DNA from 3 places in the Rhizobium sp. BG4 genome. Region 3 is predicted to be linked to each of the others. Evidence: predicted binding sites of a transcription regulator. Region 3 holds the regulator's gene; each other region holds the start of a gene.
The links. The regulator LexA, encoded in region 3, represses DNA repair genes until DNA is damaged. The targets are predictions, from matches to a motif close to TGTTCNNNNTGTGTTCNG.
Positions count from the first base shown of each region.

Region 1: the regulator LexA is predicted to act here: its motif matches at 1,917-1,934, upstream of dnaE (DNA polymerase III subunit alpha).
Region 2: the regulator LexA is predicted to act here: its motif matches at 1,725-1,742, upstream of dinB (DNA polymerase IV).

Region 1 covers NZ_CP044125.1:342,207-345,329, forward strand. The annotation lists gene dnaE (DNA polymerase III subunit alpha) at 1-1,681, opposite strand, end outside; gene F2982_RS01890 (DUF5680 domain-containing protein) at 2,079-2,543, shown strand; gene F2982_RS01895 (ABC transporter ATP-binding protein) at 2,547-3,123, opposite strand, start outside.
Region 2 covers NZ_CP044127.1:140,931-144,053, reverse strand. The annotation lists gene F2982_RS28335 (ATP-binding protein) at 64-1,248, opposite strand; gene dinB (DNA polymerase IV) at 1,807-2,892, shown strand; partial or broken gene F2982_RS28325 (lipocalin family protein) at 2,932-3,123, opposite strand, start outside.
Region 3 covers NZ_CP044125.1:59,863-62,985, reverse strand. The annotation lists partial or broken gene F2982_RS00335 (ComEC/Rec2 family competence protein) at 1-1,297, shown strand, start outside; gene lexA (transcriptional repressor LexA) at 1,278-1,991, opposite strand; gene F2982_RS00325 (VOC family protein) at 2,196-3,074, shown strand; gene kdsA (3-deoxy-8-phosphooctulonate synthase) at 3,071-3,123, shown strand, end outside.

The DNA of each region.
Region 1 (3,123 bases), 280 kb from region 3:
TATCGGAACGCGGGTCCCGATACATCGGCACCAGCTTCGACAGCGGGCGGTCGCCGATGACGATACCGGCGGCGTGCGTGGAGGCGTGGCGGTAGAGACCCTCGATCTTCTGGGCGATATCAAGGAGACGAGCGACAACCGGCTCCTTGTCGGCCTCTTCCTGGAACTTCGGATCTTCCTCGATCGCCTTGTGCAGAGGCGTCGGATTGGCCGGGTTGTTGGGCACCATCTTGCAGATCTTGTCGACCTGGCCATAGGGCATTTCGAGCACGCGGCCGACGTCGCGCAGGGCGGCGCGGGCCTGCAGCGAACCGAAAGTGATGATCTGCGCCACCTGCTCGCGACCGTATTTCTTCTGCACGTAACGGATCACCTCTTCGCGGCGATCCTGGCAGAAGTCGATATCGAAGTCCGGCATCGAGACGCGTTCCGGATTGAGGAAGCGTTCGAAGAGCAGCGAGAAGCGCAGGGGATCGACGTCGGTGATGGTCAGCGCATAGGCGACCAGCGAACCCGCACCCGAACCACGGCCCGGGCCGACGGGAATGTCATGCTGCTTGGCCCATTTGATGAAGTCCGCAACGATCAGGAAGTAGCCGGGGAACTTCATGCGCTCGATGACGCTGAGCTCGAATTCCAGCCGCTCGCGGTAATCCTTCTCTTCGTAGCCTGCCGACATGCCGAGCGTCGCGAGGCGCATATCGAGCCCCTCCTCCGCCTGGCGGCGAAGCTCCAGCGCCTCGGCGCGCTCGGCTTCCTCGGGATCGGCGGTGGCGCCGGTGAAGCGCGGCAGGATCGGCTTGCGGGTCTTCAGGACGAAGGAGCAGCGCCGGGCAATCTCGATCGTGTTCTCAAGCGCCTCCGGCAAATCGGCAAAGAGCTTCGCCATCTCGGCGCGGCTCTTCAGGTAATGGTCCGGCGTCAGGCGGAAGCGGCTGTCGTCGGAAACGATGGCGTTATGGGCAACCGCCATCAGCGCGTCATGCGCGTCGTAGTCGTCGCGCGTCGGGAAGAAGGCCTCGTTGGTGGCGACCAGCGGCAGGTCGTGCTCGTAGGCGAGACCGATGATCTTCTGCTCATGGCGCTTGTCGTAAGTGCCGTGGCGCTGCAGCTCGACATAGAGCCGGTCACCGAACAGTGACTTCAGCGTCAGCAGCCGCGATACGGCCGGCGCCAGGTGCCCCTGCTTGAGGGCCATATCGACCGGGCCGCTGAGCGAACCCGTCAGCGCGATCAGGCCTTCTGTGCCCGCCTCTTCCAGCCAGGACGAGCGAATGTGGATCGCCTGCCCGTCCTCGCCACCGAGATAGGCGCGGCTGACGAGATCGACGAGACGCTCGTAGCCATCATCGCTGGCGGCAAGGACGACGATCGACGGGAGCTTACCCATCATCTGCTGGCCGCCGCGCTTCTCGATTTCCAGGCCGTCTTCCATGTCGATCGACAGCTGGCAGCCGATGATCGGCTGAAGGCCCTCGTCCATGGCTTTTTGCGAGAATTCAAGCGCGACGAACAGGTTGTTCGTATCGGTGATGGCGATCGCCGGCTGGCTATCGCCCGCAGCCTTGTAAAGAACCTTTTTCAGCGGCAGCGCGCCCTCGAGCAGTGAATAGGCCGAGTGCACGCGCAGATGAACGAAGCCCGGCGTCCCGCCGATAAATCCGCTCTCTGCTTCCGCCATGACACGTCCCTTCAATCGCCCGTATGAATCGGCGCCATTGTCGGTCGTGGCCGTGGAGATGTCCAGAAGAAGACCCCGTCTTGAACCGCATGGCAGCCATGCGGTCCCCTGAAAAATTACATTGCCATCAGGATCAGCGAGAAGCTGGCAACGAACATTGCGATGGAGGTGAATGCTGCGACGTCACGGATCATGTCAGTCATTTGGCTCTCCTTTACTCGTTATGTTTTTAGTTTGTTCCACTCTTGTTCTTTCGTCAACAGGAATCTTTTCCGTTTGGTTAACGTGCGTCCGGGGGCGTTCGCCCACATCTCCCTGCCGGCGGCAACCGTTATGTTCTGCATTTGTTCTTTACAGAAGGCCACGCGTCTGCGACAACGCTCGCAGGAGGCGCGCCATGTATCTCACCTTGCTCAATGACTTCATCGTCGAGGCGAAATCGAGGACTTACGTGGGTGGCGGCAGTCCCCGCCCATCCTGCCGTCCGGGGTCGCATGACATCGGCTACGAGCGTGGCGAATGGCGCTATCTCGACAGCTATTTCGGCGGAACGGATTTTTGCGGCCAGGAGACGGTCTGGCTGAATGGCGAGCCCATCTGGGCGATGAACTATTTCGGCCACATCATCGAGCCCGGGCTGATCGACGGCAGCCGCGCCGGCGCCGTCATCAAGGCGGCCCTGTCGTCGATGTATTCCGAAAAGAAGCGATTCCTCGGCGGCATGGAATTCGACCACGCCTTCGGCTTCTATATCGACAACAGCGAGGGCGACTGCGCACATTTCCGTGGCATGGAAATGATCATCGTCGAGGAAAGGCGCGCCTATGAACTCGACTACCGCGGCGGCCTGATCCGGCTCTGAGGCTCAGAAGTCGACGACCTTGCCGTCGCTGATCGTCACCCGGCGGTCCATGCGGCTGGCAAGCTCGTGATTATGCGTGGCGATCAGGGCCGCCAAACCGGACTGGCGCACCAGCGCCTCCAGGGCGTCGAAGACGTAGTTGGCGGTTTCCGGATCGAGATTGCCGGTCGGCTCGTCGGCGAGCAGCAGGCTCGGCGCATTGGCAACGGCGCGGGCGATCGCCACGCGCTGTTGCTCGCCGCCGGAGAGCTCGCCCGGGCGATGGGCACCGCGATGGCCGATGCGCATGTAGTCGAGCAGCTGCTTGGCACGCTCGGCAGCTTCCTTGCGCGGCAGGCCCGAGATCATCTGCGGCATCATGATGTTTTCCTGGGCCGAGAACTCGGGCAGCAGATGATGGAACTGGTAGACGAAGCCGATCTCGCTGCGGCGGATCGCCGTGCGCTTATCGTCGGACAGTCCGTTGCAGGCATGGCCGTTGATGCTGACCTCACCGTCATCAGGATGTTCCAGGAGACCCGCCAGATGGAGCAGCGTCGACTTGCCGGTGCCCGAGGGCGCAACCAGAGCGACGATCTCG
Region 2 (3,123 bases), on a different replicon from region 3:
GCTCTGCGTTGAATCGACCTTTTTTGTGTGAGCATTCCCGCAAGCGATGGGCTGTTTCCGAAATCACTCGCCCCAGAGGCAGGAAAGCGGGACCGCCGCCAGTCTATCACCAAAGGGTAGGATCTTGTCCCCGTCGTAAAGAACCCATCCTGCCTTGAAGGCGCTTCCGGTGGCAGCCGCAACTTTCCGGAGGCCCTTGAAATCCGGCGCTGTGACCGTCGCCGCAGCCTTTACCTCAAGCCCGATGATATCGCCGCTCTCATCTTCCAGAATAATATCGACCTCGTCCTGATCTTTGTCACGATAATGATGGAAGGTCGGTCGAGCATCGCTCCATGTGGCGAGCCTGAGAATCTCATTGGCAACGAAGGTTTCGAGCAGGGCACCGAAGGCCGAGCGGTCTCTTGCAATACGATCCTGGGTCAATCCCGTTAATGCGGCAAGAAGTCCGCTATCCAGGAAGAACAGCTTCGGCGTCTTCACGAGACGCTTCAGTGGATTGCGGAACCATGGCTCGATCCTGCGCACCAGAAACAGGTTCTCGAAGATGCCGATATAGCGACGCGCGGTTTTATCATCGAGACCGATTTGTCCTGCCAGCTGCGCGAAATTCAAGAGCTGTCCCGAGTGATGTGCGAGTGCGCGAAGTAGCTGAGGCATCTGGTCGAGACGCTCGACATCGGCGATTTCGCTAACGTCGCGCTCGACAATCGCTCGGATATATTCTCTTGCCCAAGCAGAACGACGGCGAGGATCGGGGCGTGCGATCATCTCCGGATATCCGCCAGTGAGGACGTGTTCGATCAGGTCAGACCCGACAATAACGCTCCCAGGCGCCGTAAGCTCTCCGGCAAATGCCTTGTCGAGGAAATTGCCCTTCCCTCTCAGGACTTCTGCCTGGCCCAGGGGCAGCAGGGTCACAACCTCCATCCTGCCGGCAAGGCTTTCCGAGACGGTCGGAAGCGCAAGGATGTTGGCGGATCCTGTCAAAAGAAATCGGCCGGGACGTCGGTCGTTGTCGACGGCGCTTTTGATGGCGCGCAACAGTTCGGGAGCCCGCTGCACTTCGTCGAGGATTGCAGTATCGATTTGCCTGATAAAGCCGACCGGATCGGTCTTTGCCGATGCGAGCGTCGTGTCGTCATCCAGCGTGAAATACGGCCGGTCTGTCTTGAGGAGAGATCGTACCAGAGTGGTCTTGCCGCATTGTCGGGGTCCATTCACGAGGACGACCGGCGTATCTGTCATGGCTATGGCCACGCGTTGAGACGCACCTCTGGGAAACAGCAGGTCGGCCTTGTTGTTGCTGATCAAATATTGGCCCCTTTGGAACTAACCGTAACTATTCGTCTGATCCGGAAGATATCTTCGTCCAATCCGGATTTCAAGTTCGGCCAATCCGGAAAGGCACGCCGTCTATATCGGAGCTGCCGTCCAGCCAAAAAATTGAGATGGCAAAGGAGAAAACAAAGCGTACTCGGTCGCAGCTCGATCCTCTTGCCCCCGGCTGTCGCTCAATCGCCGCCTGCGCGATCAGCGCAGGTTGTCCATCGCAGGTCAGGTGCCCCGCTCGTCCTGGCCTGCAGGGATGCTCGGCAGCAGTCGCGGCAGTCCGGCCGTCCCGCACTCCGGGAGGTGTCTTCAGAAAAAATGAACACAGGATGGGCTGGCAGGGCGCTAGCCGAGGCAACGGATCGCCACAGCTATTTGACTCCAGCTAAAAAAGTTCTTACTTTGTTCTATTCATTTAGATAGATGAAATAGACATGAACCGGCACACTTCGAACTTCACCTGAGGCCGCACCAATGGATGTGACGGCAGCTTCGACGATTAGAAAGATCATCCATGTCGACATGGATGCGTTTTACGCGTCAGTGGAACAGCGCGATAATCCGGAACTGCGTGGCAAGCCGCTCGCCGTCGGTGGTGCAGCCGCCCGAGGCGTGGTTGCGGCTGCTAGCTATGAAGCACGAAAATTCGGTGTCCACTCGGCGATGCCTTCGGTCACGGCCGCTCGCAAATGCCCTGACCTGATTTTTGTGACGCCCCGCTTCGAGGTCTATCGCGCCGTCTCGCAGCAGATCCGCGAGATCTTTGCCGAATACACGCCGCTGATCGAGCCTCTGTCGCTCGACGAGGCCTATCTCGATGTGACCGAAAACCTCAAGGATATGCCGATCGCGACCGAGATCGCGCTGGAGATCCGCGCAAGGATCAAGGCCGTTACCGGGCTGAATGCTTCAGCCGGAATCTCCTACAACAAGTTTCTCGCCAAAATGGCCTCCGACCTCAACAAGCCGAACGGGCAGGCCGTCATCACGCCGAAGAACGGCCCTGCCTTTGTCGAAGGGCTGGCCGTGAAGAAATTCCACGGCGTCGGGCCGGCGACCGCCGAGAAGATGCACCGCCTCGGAATCCAGACCGGCGCCGACCTCAAGGCGCAGTCGCTGCAGTTCCTGACCGATCATTTCGGGAAAGCTGGTCCATACTTTTACGGCATTGCCCGCGGCATCGATGAGCGCCGCGTCAAGCCGGACAGGATCCGCAAATCGGTCGGCGCCGAGGATACTTTCGCGCAGGACATTCACAGCTATGACCCGGCGCTCGAGGGCGTGCGCCCGCTCATCGCCAAGGTCTGGCGCTATTGCGAGACCAACTCGATCAGGGCAAAAACCGTGACGCTGAAGGTGAAATATGCTGACTTCACGCAGATCACGCGCGCAAGGACAGTCGAGCGGTCTTTCCTGTCTGCCGGCGAAATCGACGAGGCCGTCGCCTCGCTCTTGAAGTCAATCTTTCCGCTGCCGCAAGGCATACGATTGCTGGGGGTGACGCTATCCTCTCTCGAAAGGGCAGATGACCTCCGGACGGATCAGTTGCAGCTAGTTTAGATGACGCGCCCCTCAGAGCGGCGAGCATCCACAATGCTTCTAATGCTGCGTCCACCGCAGCATGTCGACATCGTAGCCGAGCGCTTTGGCCTTTTCGACAAGCATGTTACGGGTCTTTTTTGTCGGGTCGGGTCTCCGAGTCAGGAACCATAAATATCGACCCGAAGGTTCGCCAATTATCGACCAAGAATAATCCGCGGCGCGATCAAGGATCCAGTAATCCCCGTAAAA
Region 3 (3,123 bases):
GCTTCGCAGTTTCCGCCGAGCGCGCCTTCATCATGATGGCGATCATGCTGACGGCGGTGTTCTTCGACCGGCCGTCGATCAGTTTGCGCAATGTGGCGCTTTCGGCACTGATCATCATCGCCATCTCGCCCTCGGAAATCATGGGGCCGAGCTTTCAGATGTCCTTTGCCGCGACGCTGGCGCTGGTCGCCGGCTATGCGCTCTGGAAGGAGCGGCCGGCGCGCGACAAGCCATTTGCGAAATTGCGGGCGGTCAGGCTCATGTCATCGGCGGCCGGCTTCTTCGGCGGCATCCTGCTCACCTCCGTCATCGGCGGTTTCTCGACGGCGCTGTTCTCGATCGAGCATTTTCACCGGCTGACGGCCTATGGCCTGCCTGCCAATCTCGCCGCCATGCCCGTCATCTCCTTCGTCATCATGCCGGCCGGGCTGCTTGCGATGCTGTTGATGCCGTTCGGGCTGGATGCCTGGGCCTGGCAGGTGGTCGGCTTCGGTCTCGATCTGGTGATCGCGATCGCCAAGACCGTCTCGTCCTGGGGCGGTGATATCGGCGTCGGCCGGTTGCCTGCCTGGTATTTCCCGGCTGCGGTCGCGGGCTTCCTGCTATTGACCCTGCTGCGCACCCGGCTGAGGCACATCGGCACGGCAATCATGGCCCTGTCGACGCTTGTGGTCGTCATGCTTCCCGAGAAGCCCCCACCGAAGATCGTCATTGCTGAGGACGGCAGCATGGCGGGGATCATCGGTTCCAGCGCAATCGCCACCAATCGCGAGCGCCCGCCGGGTTTCATCTTCGATCAGTGGAAACGGGCTCTGGTGCTGGACAGCCATCGCGAGCCGATCTTCATCACATCGGCATCGGTCCCGCGCCGCCGGGCGAAAGATTAAGGCTGACACCAGCGCAACAGCAGGAAGCGCAGAGCGCAATCACGGCCAATGCCAGGGAAGAGCGGTTTTCCTGCGTAAAGAAAGCCTGGTGCACGGCAAAGCTGGAGAACGGCTCGGTGCTGACGGTCATCGACAATGCCGCTTACCTCGGCCCCGCCTGCGATGCATCCGATATCGTCGTCACACCGGTGCGCCTGCGGCTCGAAAGCTGCCGCTCTGGCGCACTGCTTTTTACCGGCGCTACCTTAAGAAAGACAGGCTCTGTCGAGTTGCGCTTCGATGGAGGCGCTGCAGCGGTCACCGCATCCTTCGAGGATCTCGACCGCCCCTGGACCCGCCACCGCGCCTATGACTGGCGCAGCGGCACTTTCGATGGCGATGAAGGGCCAGTCAGTGATAGCGGCGGATAAGGCCGACAAGCTTGCCCTGAACCTTGACGCGATCAGGCCCGAAGATACGGGTCTCGTAGGCCGGATTGGCAGCTTCGAGTGCGATTGATGCGCCCTTGCGGCGGAACCGCTTCAGCGTCGCTTCTTCATCGTCGACAAGGGCGACGACGATATCGCCGGCATTGGCGGTATTGGTATTGCGGATGATGACGGTGTCGCCGTCGAAGATGCCGGCCTCGATCATCGAGTCGCCCTTGACCTCAAGCGCATAGTGCTCACCGTTTCCGAGCATATCGGCGGGAACGGTGATGTCGTGGGTGTTCTGCTGGATCGCAGAAATCGGCACACCGGCGGCGATGCGGCCCATGACGGGAACCGAGATCGAGCTGCTATTGTCTTCGTTCGCCGGCTTCGGCGGCGCAACGGGCTGCGGCTTGCCGAGGCTGCCTTCGATGACGCTTGGCGAGAAGCCGCGGCGCGGCTGGATGCTGGGGCTGTAGGCCTCGGGCAGCTTGATGACTTCCAGTGCGCGGGCGCGGTTCGGTAGGCGGCGAATGAAGCCGCGCTCTTCGAGCGCTGTGATCAGGCGATGAATGCCCGACTTAGAGGCGAGGTCGAGCGCATCCTTCATTTCGTCGAAGGACGGCGGTACGCCGGACTCCTTCATCCGCTCGTGAATGAAGAGGAGAAGCTCCTGTTGTTTGCGCGTCAGCATCGAAGTCTTTCCCCAGATTCGTGAAACAAAGCCAGAACGGACACTATATGTTCCATATGTGTTCCGCAAGTGCCTAAATATTGGTAAAACTTCCCGTCATTTTTCGTCATTTTTGAAAGTTTCTTTGCCGGATTGGTTATCCGCGCTTGCGCTTTGCCCGGCGCGGCGTGCAAATCTCTGCCGGCTTCACCGGAGGGAACCGCCATGACGCATCCGCTCGATCATCTGGTACTGCCCGTCACCCACATCGATGTCGCCCGCGAGCGACTCGGCCGTCTCGGTTTCACCGTCGCCGCCAATGGCCGTCATCCGTTCGGAACGGAGAATGCCTGCGTCTTCCTCGCCGACAAGACTTATCTGGAGCCGCTCGGCATCGCGAGCCAGGCGGAGTGCGATGCCGCCGCCGCCAAGGGCAACAGCTTTGTCGCCCGCGACCAGGCCTTCCGCTTCCGCTGCGGCGATGATGGCTTCTCGGCAGTCGTCTTCGGCACTGACGATGCCGATGCGGACAGGGCCGCCTATGATGGCGCGCAGCTGAGCGGCGGTGACATGGTGGAGTTCTCGCGCCCGATCGTCATGCCCGATGGAACGCAGGCGACCGGCGCCTTCAAGCTCGCCTTTGCCGCCGATCTGAGGGCGCCCGATGTCTTCTTTTTCGCCTGCCAGCGGATCAACGCCTTTCCGGCCGATCGCAAGGTGCTGGAGACTCATGCCAACGGCGTTCTCGGCATTGTCGAGATTGCCCTCAGCGCGGAGGAACCCGACGCCTTCGCGTCGCTGTTGCAGACGGCAAGTGGCGGCGTTGCGCCCGGTGAGGCCGCCTTCGGCCTTTCCTTCGCCCTCAGTAATGTCCGGATCGCCATCTATTCCGAAGAAGGGATGGAGGCCTATTTCGATGTCGAGCCGCTTGGCACCGATAACGGCCTGCGGGCGCGGGCAATCGTCTTTACAGTCGCTGATCTGGCCGTGACAGCGGCGCATTTGGCTGCTAACGGGATCACCTACGTGAATATGAACAATCGTCTATTGGTGAAGCCGGCGCCGGGACAAGGCGCGATCTTCGCCTTCGAGGAGACCCAATGAGCAACACCAATGCAGAAGTCGCCGTCGGCGAAGGCGCTGGCCGCGTTAC